Regions from separate parts of the Streptomyces sp. NPDC028289 genome, predicted to be linked through region 2. Evidence: predicted binding sites of a transcription regulator. Region 2 holds the regulator's gene; each other region holds the start of a gene.
What was found. The regulator HspR, encoded in region 2, represses chaperone genes until heat shock. The targets are predictions, from matches to a motif close to TTGAGNNNNNNNNNCTCAA.

Region 1 (5,544 bases), on a different contig from region 2:
GCCGCGTGGGCGCGACCAGCCACGACGGCGCCGCGGACGAACAACGGCGCACAGCGCGAAGGCCCGGGCCCCTCGCGGGAACCCGGGCCTTCTTCTGCATCCGGCAGCGTCCGTCACGCCGCTACCGGAACCTCCGGCGCCGCGCCGTTCGTGGCGGGCGCGAGCGCCAGCTCCAGGACCTGGCGGACGTCGGTCACGGCGTGGACGTCGAGCTTGTCCAGCACCTCGGCCGGGACGTCGTCCAGGTCGGCCTCGTTGCGCTTCGGGATGATGACGGTCGTCACCCCGGCACGCTGGGCGGCGAGCAGCTTCTGCTTCACGCCGCCGATGGGCAGCACCCGGCCGGTCAGCGAGACCTCGCCGGTCATCGCCACGTCCGTGCGGACCAGCCGCCCGGAGAGCAGTGACGCGAGGGCCGTCGTCATCGTGACGCCGGCGCTCGGGCCGTCCTTGGGAACCGCGCCCGCCGGGAAGTGGATGTGCACGCCCCGGTCCTTCAGGTCGCCGACCGGGAGTTCCAGTTCGGCGCCGTGCGAGCGGAGGAAGGACAGGGCGATCTGCGCCGACTCCTTCATCACGTCACCCAGCTGACCGGTGAGGGTCAGACCCGCCGCGCCCGTCTCCGGGTCGGCCAGGGAGGCTTCGACGAAGAGCACGTCGCCACCGGCGCCGGTGACCGCGAGGCCCGTCGCCACACCCGGGACCGCCGTGCGGCGCTCGGCCGGGTCCTGGGCGGACTCGGGCACGTGGTGCGGCCGGCCGATCAGGGCGCGCAGGTCCTCGTCCCTGATCGTGAACGGCAGCTCCCGCTCGCCCAGTTCGTGCTGGGCCGCGACCTTGCGGAGCAGCCGGGCGATCGAGCGCTCCAGGGTGCGCACGCCCGCCTCGCGGGTGTACTCGCCGGCGAGCTTGCGCAGCGCGCTCTCGTCGAGGATCACCTCGTCCTTGGCGAGCCCCGCCCGCTCCAGCTGGCGCGGGAGCAGGTGGTCACGGGCGATGACGACCTTCTCGTCCTCGGTGTAGCCGTCCAGGCGGACCAGCTCCATGCGGTCGAGCAGGGCCTCCGGGATCGCCTCCAGGACGTTGGCGGTGGCCAGGAAGACGACGTCGGACAGGTCGAGTTCGACTTCCAGGTAGTGGTCGCGGAAGGTGTGGTTCTGCGCCGGGTCGAGGACTTCGAGCAGGGCAGCGGCCGGGTCGCCCCGGAAGTCGGACCCCACCTTGTCGATCTCGTCCAGCAGGACGACCGGGTTCATCGAACCGGCCTCCTTGATGGCCCGCACGATCCGGCCGGGCAGCGCGCCGACGTACGTACGGCGGTGACCGCGGATCTCGGCCTCGTCCCGGACGCCGCCGAGGGCGACCCGGACGAACTTGCGGCCCATCGCGTGCGCGACCGACTCACCGAGCGAGGTCTTGCCGACACCGGGCGGGCCGACCAGGGCCAGCACGGCACCGCCACGGCGCCCGCCGATGACTCCGAGCCCCCGGTCGCTACGGCGCTTGCGCACCGCCAGGTACTCGGTGATCCGCTCCTTCACGTCCTCCAGACCGGCGTGCTCGGCGTCCAGGACCGCCTTGGCGCCCTGGATGTCGTAGGCGTCCTCGGTCCGCTCGTTCCACGGCAGTTCGAGGACGGTGTCGAGCCAGGTGCGGATCCACGAGCCCTCGGGCGACTGGTCGCTGGACCGCTCCAGCTTGTCGACCTCCTTGAGGGCGGCCTCGCGGACCTTCTCCGGCAGGTCGGCGGCCTCCACCCGGGCGCGGTAGTCGTCGGACTCCTCGCCGTCCTTGGCGGCGTCGCCGTTCAGCTCGCGCAGCTCCTTGCGGACCGCCTCCAGCTGACGGCGGAGCAGGAACTCGCGCTGCTGCTTGTCGACGCCCTCCTGGACGTCCTTGGCGATGGTCTCCGCCACGTCCTGCTCGGCGAGGTGGTCGCGGAGCTGCTGGGTGGCCAGCTTCAGGCGGGCGACCGCGTCGACGGTCTCCAGGAGCTCGATCTTCTGCTCGGTGGTCAGGAAGGGCGAGTAACCGGAGTTGTCCGCGAGCTGGGAGACGTCGTCGATGGCCTGCACCCGGTCCACGACCTGCCAGGCGCCGCGCTTGCGCAGCCAGGCGGTGGCGAGGGCCTTGTACTCCTTGACCAGTTCGGTGACATGACCGGGCACCGGGTCCGGGACGTTCTCGTCGATGCGGGTGCCCTCCACCCACAGGGCCGCACCCGGGCCGGTGGTGCCGGCGCCGATGCGCACCCGGTAGCGGCCGCGGATCAGCGCGCCCGGGTCGCCGTCGGCCAGGCGGCCGACCTGCTCCACGGTGCCGAGCACACCGGTGCTCGGGTAGGTCCCGTCGACCCGCGGCACCAGCAGCACCCTGGGCTTGCCGGGCTCGGTACGGGCGGCGGCCTGCGCGGCCTCCACGGCGGCGCGTACATCAGGGTCCTTCAGGTCCAGCGGGACCACCATCCCGGGCAGCACAACCTCGCCGTCGAGCGGCAGCACAGGGAGGGTGAGTGATGCGGACGTCGAAGCCATGATCTCCCCTTCGGCAGTCAACTTGAGCTATGTCGACTCAATGTTTGCGAGCCCAGAAATGTTCCCATGCATATGTTCGCTCTGAGCGATCAACTGCCGACCTGGCCGAACACGGTCCCACGCCCGTAAAAACAGTTGATCCGAGCGGGCTCATTCCCCGTACGGTCGGCCGATGACCGACACCGACCTCACCGCGGCCCTGCTGGCTGCCTACGACGCCCAGATGCGCGCCGTCCAGCCCGTCCCCGCCCCCGGGATCACGTACGAGCACGACGGTCCCGCCCTCCGGGTGGTGGGCCAGCACCGCGGCTTCGTGACCGGGCCGCGCGACTGGGGCGGCGTGCGCGGCCTTGAACTGGACGCGCTGATCGCCCGGCAGCGGGACTTCTTCGCGGCGCGCGGCGAGGCGGTGGAGTGGAAGACGCGCGGGCACGACGACCCGGCGGACCTCCCCGACCGGCTGCGTGCGGCGGGCTTCGTGCCCGAACCACGCGAGACGGTCGTGATCGCCCTGGTCGAGGACCTGGCCGTGGCCGCACCCGCCCTGCCCCCGGGCGTGACCCTGCGCCGGGTCACCGCCGATGCGGACCTGGACCGGATCGCCGCGCTGGAGACGGCGGTGTGGGGCGAGGGCATGGCGTGGATCGCCGGGTACCTGAGGGGCCGGCTCACGGTCGCCCCCGACGACAACGAGGTGTACGTCGCCGAGGCCGCCGGAGAGGTCGTCTCGGCGGCCTGGATCGCCTTCCGCCCCGGCACGGACTTCGCCATGCTGCTGGGCGGCTCCACCCTGGCCGAGTGGCGCGGCAGGGGCGTCTACCGCGCGCTGGTGGCCCTGCGAGCGACCCGCGCGGCAGCCCGGAACGTCCCCTACCTCCTCGTGGAGGCCTCGTCCGCCAGCGCTCCGATCCTCCAGCGCCTGGGCTTCACAGCGATCACGACCACCACGCCGTACATCTGGACCCCGGCCGACTGAAACGCGCCCCAAAGGGGCGCGGGGAACTGCGCGAGCAACCACGACGCCTCCGCACCCGGCAACCGACCGCCATCCACAACGGCGCATCGCCCCGCCCGGTCCGGCACCGCCGGACGACGCCGTCGGGGCTGAGCACCGTTGCGGCGGGAAATGAGGGTGCTCACCGCCACGACTCCGCAAGGCCCTCGCTACACCACCGCAACGCAACTCACAGGAAAGGCCCCGAAACTGCCAGCGGACGCACAGCAAATGGCGGCGCGCACCGGGGCGGGGGGGGGGGACACATGAGTGAGAAACAGTCGCCGCCCAAGCGGCCGGCACGGCGCGCCGTGCTCACCGGCGCCGCCGTCGTCGCGGCCGGCGCCGCCGTCCCGTTGGCCCTGCGCGCCGTCGGCGACGACGGCGCCGGCACCCCCGCCCCCGCCCGCACCGCCTCCGCGGCCCCCGCCGCAAGCCGTCCCCCGGCCTCCCCCCTCCCCCGCACCGATCCCCGCCCGAACATCCTCCTCGTCCTCACCGACGACCAGCCCAAGGAGACGGACTGGGCGGTCCGCCGTACCGCCGACTGGCTGGGCGGGCAGGGCGTCACCTTCGCGCGGGCGCACGCCAACACCCCGCTCTGCGCGCCCTCCAGGTCCACGATCATGTCGGGGCGGTACGCGCACCACCACGGCGTCCTCGACACCCGCCACCCCTACCACCTCGACCAGCACACCACCGTCCAGCGCCAGTTGCGTGCGGCCGGCTACCGCACCGGCCTGTTCGGCAAGTACCTCAACTACTGGCACACCGGCGACAACCCGCCGCACTTCGACGAGTGGCTGCTCCAGGAACCGGTGGCGTACTACGACGGCCACTACAACGACAACGGCACGGTCCGGAACATCCCCGGCTACAACACCCACGTCATCAGGGACCGCGCCCTCGCCTTCATCGACAGGTCCCGGACCGACACCCGGCCGTGGTTCGCGTTCGTCGCCACCCGCAGCGCGCACGAACTCAACATCCCGGAGCGGAGGTACGCGCACGCGCGCGTGCCGGAGTGGCCCGGCCGGCCCTCCGTGTACGAGGGCGACAAGAGCGACAAGCCGCCGTTCCTGCAGAAGGCGAAGCACACGTACGACCAGGGGAAGGCGCTGCGCGGGCGCCAGTTGCGCACCCTGCTGTCGGTGGACGACGCGATGCGGGACTTCCGGGACGAGCTGCGCGCGCTGGGCCAGTTGGAGAACACCCTCGTGCTGTTCACCAGCGACCACGGGCTGTGCTGGGCGGACCACGGCTGGCTGCGCAAGTCGGTGCCGTACCGGCCGAGCCTGGAGGTGCCGTTCTGGCTGTCCTGGCCCGCGCGGGGGCTGGGCGAGGGCACCGTCGACGACCGGCTCACCGGCCATGTCGACATCGCCCCGACCCTCCTGGACGCGGCCGGCGTCACCCCGGACACCCCGCACGACGGCCACTCGCTCCTGGACACCCGCAACGACCGCGACCGCCTCCTCGCCGAGTGGTGGTGGAACCGGCAGGACCAGGAGCCGATCCACACCTGGGCCACCCACATCGGCAGGTCCACGCAGTACACCGAGTACTACCGCACGCGCCTCGACGGGCAGGGCCTGCCCACGCAGGGCGACGGCAAAGTGCTCTTCCGCGAGTTCTACGACCTGGCAGCCGACCCGTACCAGCTCACCAACCGCCTGCACGGCGCCACCGCAGAGCAGGAGAAGGCCCTGGGAGTACCGGAGTCGGCGAAGGCGCTGGCGGCGGCGCGGCGCGTCTGAACCCTCAGGCCGGGACGGCGACGGCCGGACCCCGCTCCCGGTACCAGCGTCGTACAACGGGCCAGAGCGCCGCCCCGATGCCCAGCGCGATCAGGTGGCCCCAGTTGGTCATCGGGTCCTCGAAGGCGATGAGGTCCTCGATGAGGTCGTAGCCCACCAGGGCGAGCAGCGGCCAGCGCAGCCAGGGGGCGAGGAGGCCGGAGAGCGCGCCGATGCTGGCGGCCACGCCGAAGCTGATGCCGTAGTCGAGGCGGTGCAG
Region 2 (5,544 bases):
GTTCCACAACGTCATCAAGGACGCCGGCATCCAGCTCGGCGAGATCGACCACGTCGTCCTCGTCGGCGGCTCCACCCGTATGCCCGCCGTCGCCGAGCTCGTCAAGGAGCTGACCGGCGGCAAGGAGGCCAACAAGGGTGTGAACCCGGACGAGGTCGTCGCCATCGGCGCCTCGCTCCAGGCCGGTGTGCTCAAGGGTGAGGTCAAGGACGTCCTGCTCCTCGACGTGACCCCGCTGTCCCTCGGTATCGAGACCAAGGGCGGCATCATGACCAAGCTCATCGAGCGGAACACGACGATCCCGACCAAGCGGTCCGAGATCTTCACCACCGCCGAGGACAACCAGCCCTCCGTCCAGATCCAGGTCTACCAGGGCGAGCGCGAGATCGCGGCGTACAACAAGAAGCTCGGCATGTTCGAGCTGACCGGTCTGCCGCCGGCCCCGCGCGGTGTCCCGCAGATCGAGGTCTCCTTCGACATCGACGCCAACGGCATCATGCACGTGACCGCGAAGGACCTGGGCACGGGCAAGGAGCAGAAGATGACCGTCACCGGCGGCTCCTCGCTGCCGAAGGACGAGGTCGACCGCATGCGCCAGGAGGCCGAGCAGTACGCGGAGGAGGACCACCGCCGCCGCGAGGCCGCCGAGACCCGCAACCAGGGCGAGCAGCTCGTCTACCAGACCGAGAAGTTCCTCAAGGACAACGAGGACAAGGTCCCGGGCGAGATCAAGACCGAGGTCGAGGCCGCGGTCGAGGAGCTCAAGGAGAAGCTCAAGGGCGAGGACACCGCCGAGATCCGCACCGCCACGGAGAAGGTCGCGGCCGTCTCCCAGAAGCTGGGCCAGGCCATGTACGCCGACGCCCAGGCCTCGCAGGCCGCGGCCGGCGGTGCCCCCGCCGGTGACGCCGACGACGTGGTGGACGCCGAGATCGTCGACGACGAGCGCAAGGACGGTGCCGCGTGACGGAGGAGACCCCGGGCTTCGAGGAGAAGCCCGACGTCCCCTCCGGCGCCACCCCCGACGACGCCGAGCCGAAGGCCGCTCCCGCACAGGGGGCGGCCCCGGCCGGGGACTCAAGCGCACAGCTGGCCGGTCTGACCGCGCAGCTGGACCAGGTACGCACCGCGCTCGGCGAGCGCACCGCGGACCTCCAGCGCCTCCAGGCCGAGTACCAGAACTACCGCCGCCGGGTGGAGCGCGACCGGATCACGGTCCGGGAGATCGCCATCGCGAACCTCCTGACCGAACTCCTGCCCGTGCTCGACGACATCGGCCGCGCCCGGGAACACGGCGAACTGGTCGGCGGTTTCAAGTCGGTGGCCGAGTCGCTGGAGACGGTCGCGGCGAAGATGGGCCTGCAGCAGTTCGGCAAGGAGGGCGAGCCCTTCGACCCGACGATCCACGAGGCGCTGATGCACAGCTACGCGCCGGACGTCACCGAGACGACGTGCGTGGCCATCCTGCAGCCCGGGTATCGCATCGGCGAGCGCACCATCCGCCCCGCGCGGGTGGCGGTCGCCGAACCGCAGCCGGGAGCGACGGCGGTGAAGGCCGAGGGGACCGACGAGGCCCCGGCGGCCGGGGACGAGAAGGACAACGGCCCTGAGGAGGGCTGACGTCGTAGGTAACACGTGGAAGGAGGGGCGTCGGGGATGAGCACCAAGGACTTCATCGAGAAGGACTACTACAAGGTCCTCGGCGTCCCCAAGGACGCCACCGAGGCCGAGATCAAGAAGGCGTACCGGAAGCTCGCCCGCGAGTTCCACCCGGACGCCAACAAGGGCAACGCCAAGGCCGAGGAGCGCTTCAAGGAGATCTCCGAGGCGAACGACATACTCGGCGACCCCAAGAAGCGCAAGGAGTACGACGAGGCACGCGCCCTCTTCGGCAACGGCGGCTTCCGCCCCGGGCCGGGCGCGGGCGGCGGCAACTTCAACTTCGACCTGGGCGACCTCTTCGGAGGCGGCGCCCAGGGCGGCGGCTTCGGCGGGGGCGGCGGCGGCTTCAGTGACGTCCTGGGGGGCCTGTTCAACCGGGGTGGGGGCGCCGGCGCGCGCACCCAGCCCAGGCGCGGCCAGGACATCGAGTCCGAGGTCACGCTCAGTTTCACGGAGGCCATCGAGGGCGCCACGGTCCCGCTGCGGATGTCCTCGCAGGCCCCCTGCAAGGCCTGTTCGGGCACCGGCGACGCGAACGGCACCCCGCGGGTGTGCCCGACCTGTGTCGGCACCGGCCAGGTGGCACGGGGATCCGGCGGCGGCTTCTCGCTGACCGACCCCTGCCCGGACTGCAAGGGCCGCGGCCTGATCGCGGAGAACCCCTGCCCCGACTGCAAGGGCAGCGGGCGCGCCAAGTCGTCCCGGACCATGCAGGTCCGCATCCCCGCCGGGGTGACCGACGGCCAGCGCATCCGGCTGCGCGGCAAGGGCGCACCGGGCGAACGCGGCGGCCCCGCGGGCGACCTGTACGTCATGGTGCACGTGGACACCCACCCGGTGTTCGGCCGCAAGGACGACAACCTCACGGTGACCGTGCCGGTGACCTTCACCGAGGCGGCGCTCGGCGGCGAGGTCAGGGTCCCGACCCTGGGCGGCCCGCCGGTCACCCTCAAGCTGCCCCCGGGCACGCCCAACGGCCGCACCATGCGCGCCCGTGGCAAGGGCGCGGTCCGCAAGGACGGCACCCGCGGCGACCTCCTGGTCACCGTCGAGGTGAGTGTCCCGAAGGACCTGTCGGGGAATGCTCGTGACGCACTGGAGGCGTATCGCGAGGCGACCGCGGGCGAGGACCCGCGTGCCGAGCTGTTCGAGGCCGCGAAGGGAGCATGACAGAGATGGACGGCCGTCGACGTAACCCGTATGAACTGACCGAGGAGACCCCGGTCTACGTCATCTCGGTGGCGGCCCAGCTCTCCGGCCTGCACCCGCAGACGCTGCGCCAGTACGACCGCCTCGGTCTGGTCTCCCCCGACCGCACGGCCGGGCGCGGCCGCCGCTACTCGGCCCGCGACATCGAACTGCTCCGCCAGGTGCAGGCGCTGTCGCAGGACGAGGGCATCAACCTGGCCGGCATCAAGCGCATCATCGAACTGGAGAACCAGGTCATAGCGCTCCAGCAGCGCGTCGCCGAACTCCAGGCGGCGGTCGACGGCGCGGCGGCCGCGATGCAGCAGCGGGAAGCGGCGGTCCACGCGTCGTACCGCCGCGACCTGGTGCCGTACCAGGAGGTGCAGCAGACCAGCGCGCTGGTGGTGTGGCGGCCGAAGAAGGCCAAGGACTAGCGGCAGTTGTGCGAAGAAGGGCCCCGGCCGCAGGCCGGGGCCCTTCTCGTGGCTACGGCTCCAGGATCGCCCAGTCCGCGCCGGGCGCCGACTCCGTGCCGTCGGCGTACAGCGCGGTCACCCAGTAGTAGTGGGTGGTGCCGCGGGCGGCCGTGGCGTCGTCGTACGAGCGGTCGGCCGTGGCCGCCAGCTTCTCGTACCTCTGCGTCGCCGGGTTCCAGCGGTAGACCTGGTAGCCGGTCGCCGCGTCGACCGCGTTCCACGCGAGGTGGACGCCGCCCGAGTCGGGGGTGTCCGCCGTCAGGGTCAGCGGGGAGCCCTCCGGGGTGGCCACCGACGGGGTCAGGTCCAGCTCGTCGACGGCGACCGCGCTCACCGGCCCCAGCCACCGGCTGGAGTTGCCCGCGGTGTCGATCGCGTCCACCCAGTAGCAGGCGTGATCCCCGTCCGGCAGCCGCACGTCCCGGTAGTGCGAGGTGGACGGGGACAGCCAGGCCCACTCCGAGCCGGAGCAGACCTGCTCCTCGCCCTCCTCGCCGAGGACCGTGCCCCGGTAGACCGCGTACCGCTTCAGGTCGGGCTCGGTGTTGTCGGCCCAGTCCAGCTCGATGCCGTACTCGGTGGCCGTCGCGGTCAGGCCGGTCACCTGGGCGGGCGGCTTGTCCGACTCCAGCGTGGTGACGGTCGCGGTGTCGGAGAGCGGGGACACCTGCGGCCACTGCACGTTCGCCACCGCGTAGTGGTACGTCGTGCCCTCCTCGGCCGAGAAGTCGCCGCAGCTGTACCGGCGGGACCCGTCGGAGAGGGTGGTGTAGCTGGTCGTACAGGTCACCCACTGCGCCGTCGAGGTGTCCACGGGCAGCGTCGTCGAGCGGTAGACGCGGAACTCGCCGTACGGGGTGTCCTCGGCCTTCATCGTCCACTGGAGGGTCGCGCTGCCGATGCCCGCGGTCGCCGTGAGTCCGCGGGGTGCGGCCAGCGGGCGGGTCACCGCCTTGAGGTCGGTGAACGGCGACAGGTGGCCCGAGCCGTCCACGGCCGCGACCCGGTACTTGACGGTCTCGCCCCGGGTGAGCGTGTCGTCGGTGAGGCTCACCGTGTAGGCGAGGTCCCAGGACTTGGTGACGACGCCGTAGAAGTCGGTCCGCTCCACCCGGTACTTCACCGCGGCGTGCACCCCCGACCAGCTCAGTTCGGCGCCCGTGCCGGTGGCCGAGGCGGTGAACCGGGCGGGCGTCTGCAGCACGGTGCTGGTGACCAGGGCGTCGGCCGTGCCGGTCGACTCGTTGCCGGCCCTGTCGTAGGCGCGGATCTCGTAGTAGTAGAGGTCGCCGGTCGCGGGCGGAGCGTCGGTCAGGGACGTCGACGTCGTCGTCCCCGCCTTCGTCCAGCTGGTGCTGGAGCGCAGCCGCCGGTAGACGCGGTATCCGGCGAGGTCCATCTCCCGGTTCTTCGTCCAGCTCAGCTTCGTCGTGTTGGCGTTGCCGTCGTAGGACACCAGCGGATCCAGCGGGGTGAGGGGCTTGACCTTGTCGACGCCGGCGGAAGTGCGGGGTGTGTAGGTGAACTTGACCTTGGCGGCGCCGGTCCAGTTGGCGTAGTCGATCCGCAGGGTGTGCTTGCCCTTGGGGACGGTGACGTTGACGGTCTTGCTCACCGTCTTCGTCGTGTTCTTCCAGAGGTCGACCTTGCGGACGCCGTCGAGGTAGACCCGGATCCCGTCGAGGCCGGAGGCGGTGAGGGCGAAGGGTCCGCCGGAGCCGAAGTCGCGGGTCACGCTCCAGCGGACGCCGAAGTTGTCCTTCGGGAGCCCGGACGCGGGGGCGCCGCTCCAGCTCTCGCTGATCGCGGAGTCGCAGTCCGTCCTCTTCGGGGTGCCCTTGAAGGTGGTGTTCGCGAAGAACTGCCGTTTGAAGACGGGAGAGGCACAGCTCGTGGCCGCCGAGGCGGTGGACACGGCGACGGTGGTGAGAAGGCCGGCCGTGATGGCCAGCACCGCGGCCGTCGCCTGCAGGGTGGTCTTCATCAGGTGGTCAGGCTCCGCTCGGCAGGGACACACTGGCGTCCACGTTGCTGAAGGTCTCCGAGCCGTCGGGAGCGACGACCGAGAGCAGGTAGTAGACGGTGGTGCCGTGCGGCACGGTGGTGTCGGTGTAGTGGGTGGCGGTGGGAGCCAGCGGTACGTCCGTCACCCGGACGTAGGCGCTCGTCGCGGGGTCCCAGCGGTACACGTTGATGCCGGCGGCCTCCGTGGCCACCG
Region 3 (5,544 bases), on a different contig from region 2:
GATCCTGGACCACCTCACCGACCGGCCCGACCACCTGTGGTCCAAGCCGCCGAAGACCGAGGAGCCGTTCTCCACGCCGCGCTCCTGGCACATGCTCTCCGACGCCCTGCACTCCTTCGGGCGCGAGCTGGACGAGGAGACGCTGAAGGTCCTGGCACACGGCACGCTGACCCCTGCGCACGCCACCGCCTTCTGCGGATACGTCAAGATCGTGCGCAGCCGGTTCGGGATCGAGGCGGTCCTGAAGGGGGACGCGGGGTGGCCGTCCCGGATCGAGGACCGCGACCTGCTGTACTACCTCGCCGAGTCGTTCCGGGGGCGGCTGGTCAAGGAACTGCCCGCCGACAAGGAGCACATGTCGGCGAACGGCCGGCAGACCGCGTACCGGGCCAAGTCGCTGCTCGTGCAGCTGGCGGAGATCTCCGTCGAGGTCGCCCAGACCGTCATCGCCTCCGACGCCGACGGCAACCCGGTCCTGCCCGCCTGGTTCCTGATCGAGGCGGCCCGGGACATGCCCCGGCTGGTGGAGGCCCGGCGATGAGCCGAGCCGCCGCCGCGCGCAAGAAGCAGGACCCGGCCGCCGAGAACTTCGCGGCCGGCGTCGAGCTGCTGCGCGCCAACCCCGCCCTGCGGGCCGTGGAGTTCACGATCTGTCGGCACGAGAAGTGCGAACTCGGGCCCCGGGACGGGCTGGTACGGGCCGACTCCGACGGGGTGCTGCACGCGCACGCCACCCGGCGTGCCGAACCCGCCGAGTGGGCCTGGGCGTTGGCGCACTGCACCATTCATCTCGGCTTCGGGCACCTCCCGGCCGCCACCGGGCCGCGCGCCCAGCCCGACCGCTACGACCTCGCCGCCCGTTGCGCCGTCGTCAACCGCTTCCTGCAGACCTTCCCGATCGGTGAGGCCCCCGACCACCTGCCCGCCTCCTACCCGGAGGGCGACGAGGAGCGGCTCGCCGCCGGCTGGCGCCGGACCGGCGGCATCCCGGCCGCGTACGAGCGCGGCGGGACGAACGGCGGTGAGCCCGACCAGCTCCTCCTCTCCTGGAGCAAGTGGGCCGGTCAGGTCCCCGACTGGCAGGTCGGTTTCGCGCACGCGCTGACCCGCACCATGTCCCGGGCGATGGACCTGGCCGGCGGCCGCCGCACCTCCATGTCAGGGCCGCCGACCCCGCGGCGTCCCTGGGAACGGGCGCTGAGCTGGTTCGTCTCCTCCTACCCGCTGCTCGGCGGCATCGCGGCCGGCATCACACTGGTCGCCGACGCCGAACTGGCCCGCGCCCACGACATCGCCGTCGCCGCGGTCAACCCCGAGGCAGGCGAGATCTACGTCAACCCGCTGCGGACGATGGACGACGAGGAGTGGCGGTTCGTCCTCGCCCACGAGATGCTGCACGCCGCCCTGCGCCACGGCGACCGCCTCGGCGCCCGCGACCCGTACCTCTTCAACATCGCCTGCGACTACGTCATCAACGGCTGGCTGGTCGAGATGCGCGTCGGCGCGATACCCGAAGGGCTGCTGTACGACGCCGAGTTGAAGGGGCTGTCGGCCGAGGAGGTGTACGACCGGATCGCCGTCGACCTGAGGAGGATGCGGCGGCTCGCCACGCTGCGCGGCAAGGGGCGTGGCGACGTGCTGGGCGCGCCGCTCGGGCCGCCCGGCGCGTACGTGGACCTCGACGAGTTCTACCGCCGGGGCCTCGGCCAGGGACTCGACCTGCACCAGACCCAGGACCGGGGCCTGTTGCCCGGCGGCCTGGTCGAGGAGATCCGCGCGCTCAGCCATCCGCCACTGCCGTGGGACGCCCGACTGGCCCGCTGGTTCGACGAGTTCGTGCCGCGCCCGGAGGCCGTGCGCTCGTACGCCCGCCCCTCGCGCCGGCAGTCGTCCACCCCGGACATCCCGCGCGCCGGCCGGTACTTCCCGCCCGAGGAGGTCGCCCGGTGCACCTTCGGCGTGGTCCTCGACACCTCCGGCTCCATGGACCGCACCCTGCTGGGCAAGGCCCTCGGCGCGATCGCCTCCTACGCCGAGGCCCGTGACGTACCGGCCGCACGGGTCGTCTTCTGCGACGCGGCGCCCCACGACGCCGGCTATCTCCCGACCACCGAGATCGCCGGCCGGGTCCGCGTGCACGGCCGCGGCGGCACCGTCCTGCAGCCCGGCATCGACCTGCTCCAGCGCGCCGACGACTTCCCGCCCACCGCGCCGGTCCTGGTGATCACCGACGGCTGGTGCGACGTCCTGCGGGTCCGCCGCGAGCACGCCTATCTGATCCCGGACGGACGCCGCCTGCCGTTCACTCCCCGTGGGCCGGTCTTCCGGGTGCGCTGAGCTCTGATGTGATCGGATGGGGGCGAGCGAACCGGTTCATTCGCCTTCATCGCCGAAAGGAACAACCGTGGCTACCACGCGCACCGCACACACCGTCTGGGAAGGCAGCCTCACCGAGGGCAACGGTGTCATCACCTTCGACTCCTCCGGTATCGGCGAGCAGCCCGTCACGTGGGCCTCGCGCTCCCAGGAGGCGAACGGCAAGACCAGCCCCGAGGAGCTGATCGCGGCCGCCCACTCCAGCTGCTTCTCCATGGCGCTGTCGCACGCCCTGACCGGCGCCGGCACCCCGCCCACCAAGCTGGTCACCAACGCCGACGTCACCTTCCAGCCGGGCACCGGCATCACCGGCATCCACCTGACCGTCGAGGGCACCGTCCCCGGGCTGGACGCGGAGGGCTTCGCCGCCGCCGCCGAGGACGCCAAGAAGAACTGCCCGGTCAGCCAGGCCCTGGCCGGCACCACGATCACCCTGGACGCGAAGCTCGCCTGACCGTCCCGCCCGCCGCGCTGCCGCGTCCCCTCTTCCGAGGGGTGCGCGGCAGCGTCGTTCACGGGGTACCCGGCATTGACAACAGCTCGCTCAAGTTTTGTGCTGGAGTCGGGGAAGCGCCCGGGTGGAAAGGGGACGGACATGGCACGTGCGGTCGGTATCGACCTCGGTACGACGAACTCGGTGGTGGCCCTGCTGGAGGGCGGTGAGCCCACCGTCGTCGCCAACGCCGAGGGGGCGCGGACCACCCCGTCGGTCGTGGCCTTCGCGAAGAACGGCGATGTGCTGGTGGGCGAGGTCGCCAAGCGGCAGGCGGTGACCAACGTGGACCGCACCGCGCGCTCGGTCAAGCGGCACATGGGCGACGCGGCGTGGCGGTTCCCGGAGAGCGGGAGCGTCGACGGCGCCCGTTTCCGGGCCCAGGAGCTCTCGGCGCGGGTGCTGCAGAAGCTCAAGCGGGACACCGAGGCCTACCTCGGCGAGGACGTCACCGACGCGGTGATCACGGTACCCGCGTACTTCGACGATGCCCAGCGGCAGGCCACCAAGGAGGCCGGGGAGATCGCCGGCCTGAAGGTGCTGCGGATCATCAACGAGCCGACGGCCGCGGCGCTCGCCTACGGCCTGGACCGGGGCGAGGAGCAGACGGTCCTCGTCTTCGACCTCGGGGGCGGAACCTTCGACGTGTCGCTCCTCGAGATCGGCGACGGCGTGATCGAGGTCAAGGCCACCAACGGCGACACGCACCTGGGCGGCGACGACTGGGACCAGCGGATCGTCGAGTACCTCGTGAAGCGGTTCAAGGGGCAGAACGGCATCGACCTCGGCAACGACAGGATGGCCGTGCAGCGGCTGCGCGAGGGCGCCGAGAAGGCGAAGATCGAGCTGTCGTCGTCGACGGAGACGTCCATCAACCTGCCGTACATCACCGCCTCCGCGGAGGGGCCGCTGCACCTGGAGGAGAAGCTGACGCGAGCCCAGTTCCAGGAGCTCACGGCCGACCTGCTGGACCGCTGCAAGAAGCCCTTCCACCAGGCCGTCAAGGACGCGGGCGTGCAGGTGTCGGCGATCGACCACGTCATCCTCGTCGGCGGCTCCACCCGGATGCCCGCCGTCACCGACCTGGTCCGCGAACTCACCGGCAAGGACCCGCACAAGGGCGTCAACCCGGACGAGGTGGTCGCGGTCGGCGCCGCCCTCCAGGCGGGTGTCCTCCGCGGTGACGTCAAGGACGTGCTGCTGCTCGACGTCACCCCGCTGTCCCTGGGGATCGAGACCAAGGGCGGCATCATGACCAGGCTCATCGAGCGCAACACCACCATCCCGACCCGGCGTTCGGAGATCTTCACGACCGCGGCCGACAACCAGCCCTCGGTGGGCATCCAGGTCTACCAGGGCGAACGTGAGATCGCCGCGTACAACAAGAAGCTGGGCGTCTTCGACCTCACCGGCCTGCCGCCCGCACCGCGCGGGGTGCCCCAGATCGAGGTGGCCTTCGACATCGACGCGAACGGGATCATGCACGTCTCGGCGAAGGACCTGGCGACCGGCCGCGAGCAGAAGATGACCGTGACCGGCGGCTCCGCCCTCCCCAAGGACGACATCGACCGCATGATGCGGGAGGCCGAGCAGTACGCCGAGGAGGACCGCAAGCGCCGCGAGGCCGCGGAGACGCGGAACCAGGCCGAGCAACTCGTCTACCAGACCGAGAAGTTCCTCCGGGAGAACGAGGAGCGGGTGCCGGGCGCCACCAAGGCCGAGGTGGAGGCGGCGGTCACCGAGCTCAAGGCCCTGCTGGAGCGGGACGCCGACACCGGCGAGCTGCGGCAGGGGGCGGAGAAGCTGGCGAGCGTGAGCCAGCAGATGGGGCAGGCCATGTACGCGGCGGCCTCCGGCGGCTCGGCCGAAGAACCGCGGGCGCCCCAAGCCGAGGAGGAGGGAGTGGTGGACGCCGAGATCGTGGACGACGAGAGGGGTGCGGCCGGGTGAGGCACCGCCGGGTTCCGCCGTCGTGGCAGAACGCCGTTGCGGCGGGAGGAGGTTTGGTTGCGGGTGGCAGGGACTAGTTGCGGGTGGTCTCCCAGCCTCTCCGCTCCGGGCGGGGGCCCAACTGGCGGGGATCCCTCGACCGGTACACCACGTACGGGCGGAACAGGTACTGCACCGGGGCGCTGAACATGTGGACCAGGCGGGTGTAGGGGACCAGGGCGATGAGGATCATGCCGATGACCGCGTGGACCTGGTAGAGGACCGGGACGTCCGCCATCAGCGCTGTCTTCGGCTGGAGGACGAAGAGGCTGCGGGCCCAGGGGGCGATCGTGGCGCGGTAGTCGTAGCCGTCGCCGGAGGTGTGGCTCAGCTTCGCCGTCATGCCCAGCACGATCGCGGCGACCAGGACCAGGTACATGACCTTGTCGTTCGCCGTCGTGGCGTGGAAGACGGGTGCCCGGGTGCGGCGCCGGAAGAGGAGGAGGGCCAGGCCGGCCACCGCGAGGACGCCCGCGAGCGTGCCGCCGTAGAGGGAGAACAGGTGGTACGTGTGCGCGCCGACGCCCAGCGACCCGGTCCACGACGCCGGGACGAACAGGCCGACGACATGGCCGGCCAGGACGAAGAGGATGCCGTAGTGGAAGACGGGGGAGGCGATGTCCAGCAGCCTCGACTCGTAGACCTGGGAGGAGCGGCTGGTCCAGCCGTACTTGTCGTAGCGGTGG

Region 1: lon (endopeptidase La) is a predicted target of HspR. The motif match lies at 2,557-2,575, and genes of this name have one in related genera.
Region 3: dnaK (molecular chaperone DnaK) is a predicted target of HspR. The motif match lies at 2,906-2,924, and genes of this name have one in related genera.

The regions. Positions count from the first base shown of each region.
Region 1 is NZ_JBVHTI010000003.1:1,039,431-1,044,974, reverse strand. Features, by position in the region: gene lon (endopeptidase La) at 114-2,534, opposite strand; gene ACZ4UV_RS18870 (GNAT family N-acetyltransferase) at 2,707-3,510, shown strand; gene ACZ4UV_RS18865 (sulfatase family protein) at 3,795-5,285, shown strand; gene ACZ4UV_RS18860 (rhomboid-like protein) at 5,290-5,544, opposite strand, start outside.
Region 2 is NZ_JBVHTI010000005.1:662,623-668,166, forward strand. Features, by position in the region: gene dnaK (molecular chaperone DnaK) at 1-967, shown strand, start outside; gene grpE (nucleotide exchange factor GrpE) at 964-1,620, shown strand; gene dnaJ (molecular chaperone DnaJ) at 1,657-2,832, shown strand; gene ACZ4UV_RS27835 (heat shock protein transcriptional repressor HspR) at 2,838-3,284, shown strand; gene ACZ4UV_RS27840 (PA14 domain-containing protein) at 3,337-5,310, opposite strand; gene ACZ4UV_RS27845 (PA14 domain-containing protein) at 5,318-5,544, opposite strand, start outside.
Region 3 is NZ_JBVHTI010000002.1:362,784-368,327, forward strand. Features, by position in the region: gene ACZ4UV_RS09600 (ATP-binding protein) at 1-541, shown strand, start outside; gene ACZ4UV_RS09605 (vWA domain-containing protein) at 538-2,337, shown strand; gene ACZ4UV_RS09610 (OsmC family protein) at 2,405-2,830, shown strand; gene dnaK (molecular chaperone DnaK) at 2,972-4,819, shown strand; gene narI (respiratory nitrate reductase subunit gamma) at 4,893-5,544, opposite strand, start outside.